DNA from 4 places in the Streptomyces sp. NPDC037301 genome. Region 3 is predicted to be linked to each of the others. Evidence: riboswitches for the same ligand, from Rfam matches in the RefSeq annotation. Region 3 holds a riboswitch; each other region holds the start of a gene.
The links. A riboswitch is a leader RNA that binds a small molecule or an ion and turns the genes downstream of it on or off. The one in region 3 is predicted to bind cyclic di-AMP.
Positions count from the first base shown of each region.

Region 1: another riboswitch for cyclic di-AMP. It lies ahead of ACZ7IB_RS23640 (C40 family peptidase); the one in region 3 lies ahead of ACZ7IB_RS23440 (M23 family metallopeptidase).
Region 2: another riboswitch for cyclic di-AMP. It lies ahead of ACZ7IB_RS31900 (M23 family metallopeptidase); the one in region 3 lies ahead of ACZ7IB_RS23440 (M23 family metallopeptidase).
Region 4: another riboswitch for cyclic di-AMP. It lies ahead of ACZ7IB_RS28530 (transglycosylase family protein); the one in region 3 lies ahead of ACZ7IB_RS23440 (M23 family metallopeptidase).

Region 1 is NZ_JBVJWD010000015.1:31,893-34,084, reverse strand. Features, by position in the region: gene ACZ7IB_RS23645 (LysE family translocator) at 1-380, shown strand, start outside; gene ACZ7IB_RS23640 (C40 family peptidase) at 464-937, opposite strand; cyclic di-AMP (ydaO/yuaA leader) riboswitch at 941-1,113, opposite strand; gene ACZ7IB_RS23635 (hypothetical protein) at 1,549-1,857, opposite strand; gene ACZ7IB_RS23630 (ATP-dependent Clp protease proteolytic subunit) at 1,865-2,192, opposite strand, start outside.
Region 2 is NZ_JBVJWD010000026.1:14,752-16,943, reverse strand. Features, by position in the region: gene ACZ7IB_RS31900 (M23 family metallopeptidase) at 1-724, opposite strand, end outside; cyclic di-AMP (ydaO/yuaA leader) riboswitch at 738-904, opposite strand; gene ACZ7IB_RS31895 (M16 family metallopeptidase) at 1,255-2,192, opposite strand, start outside.
Region 3 is NZ_JBVJWD010000014.1:193,496-195,687, reverse strand. Features, by position in the region: gene ACZ7IB_RS23445 (aldo/keto reductase) at 1-13, opposite strand, end outside; gene ACZ7IB_RS23440 (M23 family metallopeptidase) at 154-1,323, opposite strand; cyclic di-AMP (ydaO/yuaA leader) riboswitch at 1,335-1,487, opposite strand; gene ACZ7IB_RS23435 (PP2C family protein-serine/threonine phosphatase) at 1,842-2,192, opposite strand, start outside.
Region 4 is NZ_JBVJWD010000020.1:105,258-107,449, forward strand. Features, by position in the region: gene eno (phosphopyruvate hydratase) at 1-86, opposite strand, end outside; gene ACZ7IB_RS28530 (transglycosylase family protein) at 451-1,203, opposite strand; cyclic di-AMP (ydaO/yuaA leader) riboswitch at 1,207-1,378, opposite strand; gene ACZ7IB_RS28535 (transglycosylase family protein) at 1,678-2,192, opposite strand, start outside.

The sequences.
Region 1 (2,192 bases), on a different contig from region 3:
TCAGTGCCCTGTACGCGGCTCGGCGCCGCACCACGGGCAGGGCGGGCGAGGCCGAGGGCGAACCAGCAGGGCAGGGAACGGTACGCGCACTGCGCCAGGGCTTCCTCACCAACGCCCTGAATCCCAAGGCGCCGGTGCTCTTCCTGAGTCTGCTGCCGCAGTTCGTTCCCGACGGGCAGCCGCCGCTCCCGAGGACCTTGTTGCTCGCAATGATCGTGGTGCTGCTTGCGCTGATCTGGTTTCCCGCCGTGGCCCTCCTGGTGGACCGGCTGGGCCGGTGGCTGCGCCGGCCGCGTACCGCCCGCGCCATCGAGGGCGGCAGCGGCGCGGCGCTCACCGGTCTGGGGCTGGTGCTGGTGTCCGGCTCCCTGCTGCACTGAGGAACGAGCGGGTCAGCGGCGGAGACCCGGGCCTGTCCGGTGGATCACGGCCGGGGGCGCGGGCCTGATGCGCCGGACAGGCATCAGCGGACCCGCCCGTAATAGACGCTCTTCGTCCAGATCTTCTCCAGCCGGACCACCGCGCCGGTCCTCGGCGAGTGCCAGATCCTGCCCTTACCGGCGTAGATCCCCACGTGGTAGATGCTGCGGCCGTAATGGAAGAAGACCAGATCGCCGCGTTGCCTGTGCGAGGCCGAGATATGGCGGGTCTTGTTGTACTGCTGCTGGGCCGTGCGGGGGAGCTTCTTGCCCGCCTTTTTGAACGAATAGACCGTCAGACCCGAGCAGTCGAAGCGGTTGGGGCCGGTGGCCCCCCACCCGTACGGCGATCCCTTCTTCGACGCGGCGATGTTGAGTGCCTTCATCGAGAGTGCCGCTGCCTGGGCTTGGGGCGTGGCGCCCGGGGCAAGCATGGTGCCGCCGACGGCGGCCAGTGTCAGAACCGAGGCCGTGCCGGCCCGGGCGAGCAGAGACGGGACATGAACCTGCGCAGCCATGCGCAACCCTTCGTCAGCCGCCTGTGAAGGATGACCTGTCGGGTTCGGGCTGGCGAAGTTGCCCGGCCGCGCTCGGCGGCTTCACCCCGAGGGTCGACCGGTGTTCCGGTCGACCCGTTGTGCTCGGGTCCTCCACTCCTGCCGATCCACTTCTGTCGACCAGGCATCCGGACGGCGGCAGGACTCGGCGTCCGCCCGGACCGCCCCGTCGCGGTGGCGGGGGCTTGTCGTCCCAGGGATCTTGACGCACCGACTGCCGGATTTCCGAGTGAAAGCGACGATATGTGAGTCTCCTCACGAATGGCCCGTTTGGGTGGGGCTGGTGATTTCGAAGACCGTGCAGGTCACTCGGACCGGTCTCGCACCAGGGATGGAGGGAGGGATTCCGATCACTGTTCTCGCAGAAAACGCAAGTTGAGATATCGCCCGTGAGGGGGAATCCCTACGCCGAACGAGCTAGGAATTTTGATGTGCCTGCCGGGCGTGTCGCGCAGGGGAGTTGAGCGAAGTCCGTCGGAGTCGGGGACGGAGTGAGTTGAGCAAACCCCGTCGGAGGTGAGGGCAGGGGGAGTTGGCCGGAGCCGGCCGGGGTGGGAGACGAAGTGGGCTGCTCAACTCGTCTGAGCGGGGGGTACGGTGACGCGTCCGGCCCGCCGTTCCCCGTCCAGTACGCGCAGCGCCCGCGCCAAGGTGGCGGCGTGGATCTGCGCCTCGCCGCGCTCATGCATCAATGCGAGGGCATCCCGCAGCGCGCCCGCCCGTGAGGCCAGTGCCTGTGCGGCGCGCAGTGCGCCGTAGGTGTCGCTGCCGCGTGCCGGGTTGATCCGGCCCAGTTGGTCCAGGACTTCGAGGTAGCAGTCGATGAACTCCCCCTCCGCGCGCGTCAGTGCGGGGAGCGGCGGCAACTCCGGTGGCTGCATCGGGCGTTCACCTCGCGCTGTGCGGCGGGAGTGACGACTTCCGGGTCTCCATGATGTGGTCCACCAGACCGTACGCCTTGGCGCCCGCCGCGTCGAGGATGAGGTCGCGCTCGATGTCGGTGGCGATCTGCTCTGCGCTGCGGCCCGTGTGACGGGCCAACAGTGTGGTGATCATCTCGCGGACCCGTTCCAATTCCTGTGCCTCGATCTCCAGATCGGAAGGCTGGCCCTGAACCGGCTCGGTGAGCCCGGGCTGCTGCACGACGACCCTGGCGCCGGGCAGTGCGTGCCGCCGGCCGGGAGCGCCTGCGGCGAGCAGTGCGGACGCGCAGGAA
Region 2 (2,192 bases), on a different contig from region 3:
GGGCCTCGAAGTGAAGGTGCGGGCCGGTGGAGTTGCCGGTCGAGCCGGAGAGGCCGATCTGCTGGCCCGCGCCGACGCTCTGGCCGACGGAGACGCCGATCGAGGAGAGGTGGCCGTACTGCGTGTACGTGCCGTCCGTCATCCGGAGCACGATGTTGTTGCCGTACGCGCCCCCCCAGCCGGCCTCGACGACCGTGCCGGCACCGACGGCGACGACGGAGCTGCCGGACGCGGCGTGGAAGTCGATGCCCGAGTGGCTGCCGGAGGACCAGAGCGAGCCGCTGGACTTGTAGCCGGTGGTGACGTACGAACCGGCGACCGGGAGCTGGAAGTACCCCAGGCGGGTGCGCTCGGCGGACCGGGCGGCGCGGGCCTTCTCGGCGCGCGCCTCGGCCGCGCGCTTCGCGTCGGCCTTGGCCTTCGCCTCGGCCTTCTTCTTGGCCTCGGCCTTCCGCTGGGCCTCCGCCTTCGCCTTCGCCGCGACATCGGCCTGGTGCTTCTGCGCGTCGGCCTGGGCGTCGATCTGGTCGGCGAGGGCGCCCTCGATGGCGATGACCTGGTTCAGACCGGTCTCGTTGACGGAGGAGTCCGCGGCGAGGGCCGGAGAGGCCATGCCGCCTATGACGCCGGTGGTGGCCAGAGCGGCGACGCCGGCGATCTTCGCGCTGCTGCGCGTCAGTCGACTCGGGGCACGATGCTTCCCGGTGGCACGGGTGAACGCCATGAAGTGGCTGATCCTTTCCTTCCTTCTCGCCTACCGGGTTAGCTGACGGGTTCGGAGCAGGAAGGTCTCCTACGGACGCCCTGACCTCATCCGGGCTCAGGCATCCGATTCACCCCAGGGACTGCATGGGTCCCCGGCTCCCCAGGCTCGCGCCTGACGGGGACTCGGCGATGACTGCCCGGTACGTCACGGATGCGGCATACGAGTGACGGACAGCCCGGCCGACGCTAAGCGGGGTCACTTGCATTCACCAAACGGACAGCCCGTTTTGTAGCGCATCCCACAGGGCAGACAGGCAACCTTTCGACTAAAAAGAACAAAAAGGAAGACTCCGGCGAGATTTCACTCACAGGAGTCTTCCTTCTGTCCCGATATGCGGACTATGACGGATCGGTGGACCGACCGTTGCCTTCGGTGCTCGGTCGAACGTGAAAGTCGACCGGTGGACTGTCACACGCAAGGGGCCGGCCGGGCGGGGGTCGCCCGCCTCGGCCCGGCCGGCCGGCCGGTGTCCACGACGGGTATGCCCGTCAGCCGGCGACCACCGACACCTCTCCGATACCCAGGGCCCGGACCGGCTCCTCGATCTGTGACGCGTCACCGACGAGGATCGTGACCAGCCGGTCACCCGGGAAGGCGTTGACCACCGCAGCGGTCGCCTCGACCGTGCCGGTCTCCGCGAGCCGGGCGTACAACTGTGCCTGGTAGTCGTCCGGGAGGTGCTGCTCGACCTGGTCGGCGAGAGTGCCCGCGACCGAGGCCGCCGTCTCGAACTTCAGCGGTGCGACACCCACGAGGTTCTGCACGGCCGTCTCACGCTCTTCATCGGTCAGCCCCTCGGCCGCCAGGGTCCGCAGGACCGTCCACAGGTCCTTCAGCGCCGGTCCCGTGGACTCCGTGTCCACCGATCCGCTGATGGCGAGCATCGCGGCACCGGTCGCCCCCGAGGCGGAATCCGGGGCCGACGACCGCAGCACCTGGGCGAAGGCCCGTACGCCGTAGGTGTAGCCCTTCTCCTCGCGCAGCACACGGTCCAGCCGAGAGGTGAGCGTGCCGCCCAGGCAGTACGTGCCCAGCACCTGGGCCGGCCACACGCTGTCGTGCCGGTCGGCGCCGATCCGGCCGATCAGCAGCTGCGTCTGCACCGCGCCCGGACGGTCGACGACCACCACTCGGCCGGTGTCGTCGGCGGTGATCGGCGGGGCGGGACGAGGCTCCGCGGTGTCTCCCGACCAGTCACCGAGAGTGTCGGCGAGCAGGGCGTCCAGGTCGATGCCGGTGAGGTCACCGACGACCACGGCGGTCGCGGTGGACGGCCGGACGTGGGCGTCGAAGAAGGCACGCACAGCCGCCGAGTCGATCCGCTCCACCGTCTCCTCGCTGCCCTGGCGCGGGCGCGACATCCGCGCCGCGGCCGGGAAGAGCTCCTTGGAGAGCTGCTTGGCGGCGCGCCGGGCCGGGTTGGCCT
Region 3 (2,192 bases):
GAAGAGAAGTCATATCTCGATCAACGGACTCCGGCGGGTCCGCTATTCCGGCAGACCGGCAGCCCTGACGTCGGGGGGTGAGCGTCAGGACTGCCGGGGTTCAACGGCCTGCGAACCGGCTCGGATCACGAAGGCCGGGAGGCGGCCGGCGGATCAGGGGTTGAGGCCCTTGTCGCGCAGCCAGGCCATCGGGTCGATGCCCGTACCGTCGGGGGTGTGGACCTCCAGGTGGAGGTGCGCGCCCGTGACATTGCCGGTCGCGCCGACCCGGCCGATGGTCTCACCGGTGGTGACCTTCTGGCCGACGCTGACGCCGATCGAGGACTGGTGGCAGAACCACAGCTCCGTACCGTCGTCGAGCTCCAGCACCGTGCGGTAGCCGTACGAACCGGAATAGCCTGCCGACTTGATGGTGCCGCCGTGTACGGCCTTGATCGGGGTGCCGGCCTGCGCCGCGAAGTCGAGGCCGGTGTGGTGGCCGGAGGACCACATCGGGCCGGCCTGGCCGAAGGTCGAGGTGATCGTGTACGAGGAGGTCGGGATGGCGTAGCTGGCGGCGAGCTTGGCGAGCCGCAGGGCCTCGGCCTTCGCCTTGGCTTCCTCCTCCGCCTTCTTCTTCTCGGCGGCGGCCTTGGCCTCGGCCGCGTCCTGCTGCTTCTTGGCCTCGGCGGCGGCCTTCTCCGCGGCCGCCTTCTCCTGCGCCGCCTTGGCCTCGGCGTCGGCGGCGTCCCGCTGCTGCTCGGCCTGCTGGAGGATGCGGGCGCGGAGTGCCTCGCCCGCGTCCATCGTGCCCTGCTCGGCCTCGGCGGCGGTGAGGCCGGCGGTGGTGAGCGGGGCGGCAGCGGCGGCGGCCTCGGCCTTGTCGGCCTCGGACTCACCGGAGAACAGGGAGCCCACGCCGGGAAGGGACTTGGCGTCGGGGAGGTTGTCCGAGATGGAGTCGGGAAGGGAGATGGAGACCGGCGGCTTGCTCTGCGCGGTGGCCATGCCGCTCGCGCCGACTGCCGCGATGACACCGACCCCGAGCACCGTGGAGCTACGGGCAAGTCCGTTGCGCTGCTTGGCGATGCGGTGCTTGCCGCGTACGGGGCGGACGGACTCCTCGGTGGGGTTCCACTCGTCCCAGCTTCTGTCGGGCTCAGCGTTGCCGTCGGCGCGGAAATCGCTGCCGAACTCACCGGCGAAGTCGCCGCCGAACGCCGTTCCCGTCCCGGCGGTTCCGTAGTCGGAGCCGAAATCGGTTCCGAAGTCGGCGCCGAAGTCGGAACTGAACTCGGGGTTGAACCGAGAGGGGGCCTCGGGGGCAGGCTTGTTGGACGCCACGGGGGCGCACTCCTTTCCTTCCTTCTCGCCTACCGGGTTAGCTGACGGGTTCGGAGCAGGAAGGTCTCCTACGGGCCCCTCTGCCTCTCACGAGACACAGGTGTCCGATTCACCCCATGTAGGTGGTTCCCCGGTTCCCTTGCGGAATTCGGCGCTCGCGCACGGTGCCGCCACTGACGACGGCTGGGACGACCGCGCTGCGTTATCGAACGTTAATAGACACACGGGTCCGATTCCAAGCTGTTCCCACTGATCGTTCAGGTCTTTGGCCTGGACTTTACGGGACACAACCGGGTGGAATCGGACGAGTTGATCGCCCCTCAGTCATTACCCGGTTTCTGACGTTGCGTCAAATGTTATGCGGAGCGACGCCTATCGGTTACGTACGGTGGCATCCCGTACCCAAGGCCGCGCACCCAAACCGCGCGAAACACCCGGCCCGCACGAGGCACCCGGCCGGCACGAAGCATCCGGCCCGCACGAAGCATCCGATCCACGCGGAGCCCCCGCCCCACCCGTCACATCGTTTCCAGGCCCACGATCTTCACGGTCCTGCGCCGGTCCGGCTGCCCTTCCGCGGGACGTACGGCCGCGAGCAGCGCCATGTCGTCGGTCGTCTCGCCGCCTGTGTGCAGCCGCACGTCATCGGTCAGCGCGGACAGCAGCTCCTCGGGCCCCGGAAAGATCCGCCCGCGCAGCCGGGCCGCCGGGTCGTAGAAGACCCCATCGGCGTTCCGCGCCTCGGAGAGACCGTCGGTGTAGAGGAGCAGGGTCGTCCCCGCCGGCAGATCCCACTCGTCCGCCCGGTCGGGCCACACCCCCAGGTCCATCCCGAGCGGTAGCGCGGGCACCGTGGACCCCAGCACCTC
Region 4 (2,192 bases), on a different contig from region 3:
TCGTCGAGGCCAACCTCGACCTCGACCGTGGGGTTCCCCCGGGAGTCGAGGATTTCCCGGGCTACGACGACGTCGATGGACGGCACGAGGCATCTCCTTCTGGGATATGACACTGGTTGTGCAGGGTCACTTTGGCCTTGCGACAAGAGCCTAACCGGCCCGGCCCGCTCAGTCGGACGACCGCCCGTCCCCTGGGACGAAAAAGGACCCAAGAGCGAGCATTGCCGGGCAAACGGTCAGAATTTTACTGATCAGCAACTACAACAGTTGAACGATCACCCATAGCCAACACCCCCTGTGCGGCACACGGGGCTCCCTCTGTACAGGGGTGACGCACCACACGTGGAGGCGGCGTATCGGACAGAGGTGCCGCGTCACGCAGAAACCCCGGCCCGGCGCGTACGGGGGATTGCGCGCCGGGCCGGGGTGCTCGGGGGGAGTGAGCCTGAACTACTTCGTCAGGTGGAGCTGCTGACCCGGGTAGATCAGGTCGGCGTCCTTGACGATGTCCTTGTTCAGCTCGAACAGCTGCTGCCAGCCGCCCTTGACCTTGTGGTCGGCGGCGATCTTGCTCAGGGAGTCGCCGGAGGCGACCTTGTACTCGCCGTCGCCCTTCTTGACCTTCTCGCCGGTCGGGGTGGTGACGGTCTTCTCGGCCTGCGGGGCGGCGGAGCGGTCCGAACGGGAGGCGGCCGGGGCCTCGGTGCGCTCGGTCTTCTCCGGCTGGGCCTGCCGCTTCGGCGCGGCCGGGGTGCTCTTCTGCTCGGTGGCGTTGGAGCTGGAGGTGGAGTTCGAGGAGGAGCCGGTGTCGACGCCCGGGTCGACACCGTCGTTGGTCAGGTTGCCGGCACCGGCGCAGCCCCAGGCACCCGGCCCCTGCATGTCGAGGAGCTTCTCGGCGGTGGCGATCTGCTGAGCCTTGGTGGCCAGGTCGGCACGGGAGGCGTACTGCGTACCACCGGCGGCGGCCCAGCTGGACTGCGAGAACTGCAGACCGCCGTAGTAGCCGTTACCGGTATTGATGGACCAGTTGCCACCGGACTCGCACTGGGCGACGGCGTCCCAGGTGGCGACAGAGGCGGCGGAGGCGCCGGTCGCGCCCATCAGCGGTACGGCGACAGCGGTACCGGCGACACCGGCGAGCGTGGCGATACGGACGGCCTTGGACGGGCGGCGGTGCTTGCCCTTGCTGGAAAGCAGCATGGAACTTCTCCTCACCGACGCCTACGAGGTGAGCTGTCGGGTTCGGGCCAAGTGAGTTGCCCGGTCGCACGTCCTAGCACGCGACTTCACCCCAAGCCGGTCCTGATGCGTCTTTCGACGATCGGGCCCGGCGCTTACCTGGGTCCCCCGCTCCTGCCTACGGCGCTTTACGCGTCTGTTCCCTTCGACCGACGGCAGGATTCGGCGTGACGGTCGACGGGGCCCGCGGTGCGAGCGGTTCCGACCGTAAACATACGCAACCCTCACATTCAAAGACGGACACATCGGACAATCTTCCCCTACTTGCATCTGAGGAACCGTCGTTTTCGCAGGTGGGGGCGGTGCAGAAGGGTTACCCGGACGCGACACGCCAGTTGACGCAAAGAGACCCATGTCTCACTTACACATAAGCGGACATAGGTCTCTGAACTACCCCAGTTTTTGAGGCCTTTTTAACCGATTTTCAGACCGACCTCACTCGGCCTTCACATCGAGATCGAGGCTCTGGCCAGGGAGGATGAGGTCCGGGTCGGAGCCGACGGCATCCTTGTTGGCCTCGTAGAGTGCGGGCCAGCCACCGGAAACCTTCTGTGCGTCAGCAATCGCCCAGAGGTTGTCGCCGGGGTGCACGGTGTACGTACCGTCGGCGACCGAAGCGCCCGCGTCGCGCGCGTCGGCGTCACCGCGGGAGGCGTGGCGGCCCGACTCGCGGTCAACGCCGTACGCATCCCGGCTCCCTTCGGGGGCCGGCGCGCCGCGGTGCTTGCCACCGACACCGTCGGACGAATCGGATGAACCGGATGAGCCGGACGAATCGGGCACCCCGGAGGACGGAGTGGCCGGCGCGGTGGCCGGAGGCTTCGCGGACGTCCTGGCCTTGTCGGCCGACTTGTCGGCGGCGCTCGAGCCCTTCGAGCCGCCCGTACCGTCCGAGGCCCTGCCCGACGGCGCGGCGTCATCGGACGGGGCCGCCGACGCACCGTCAGCCG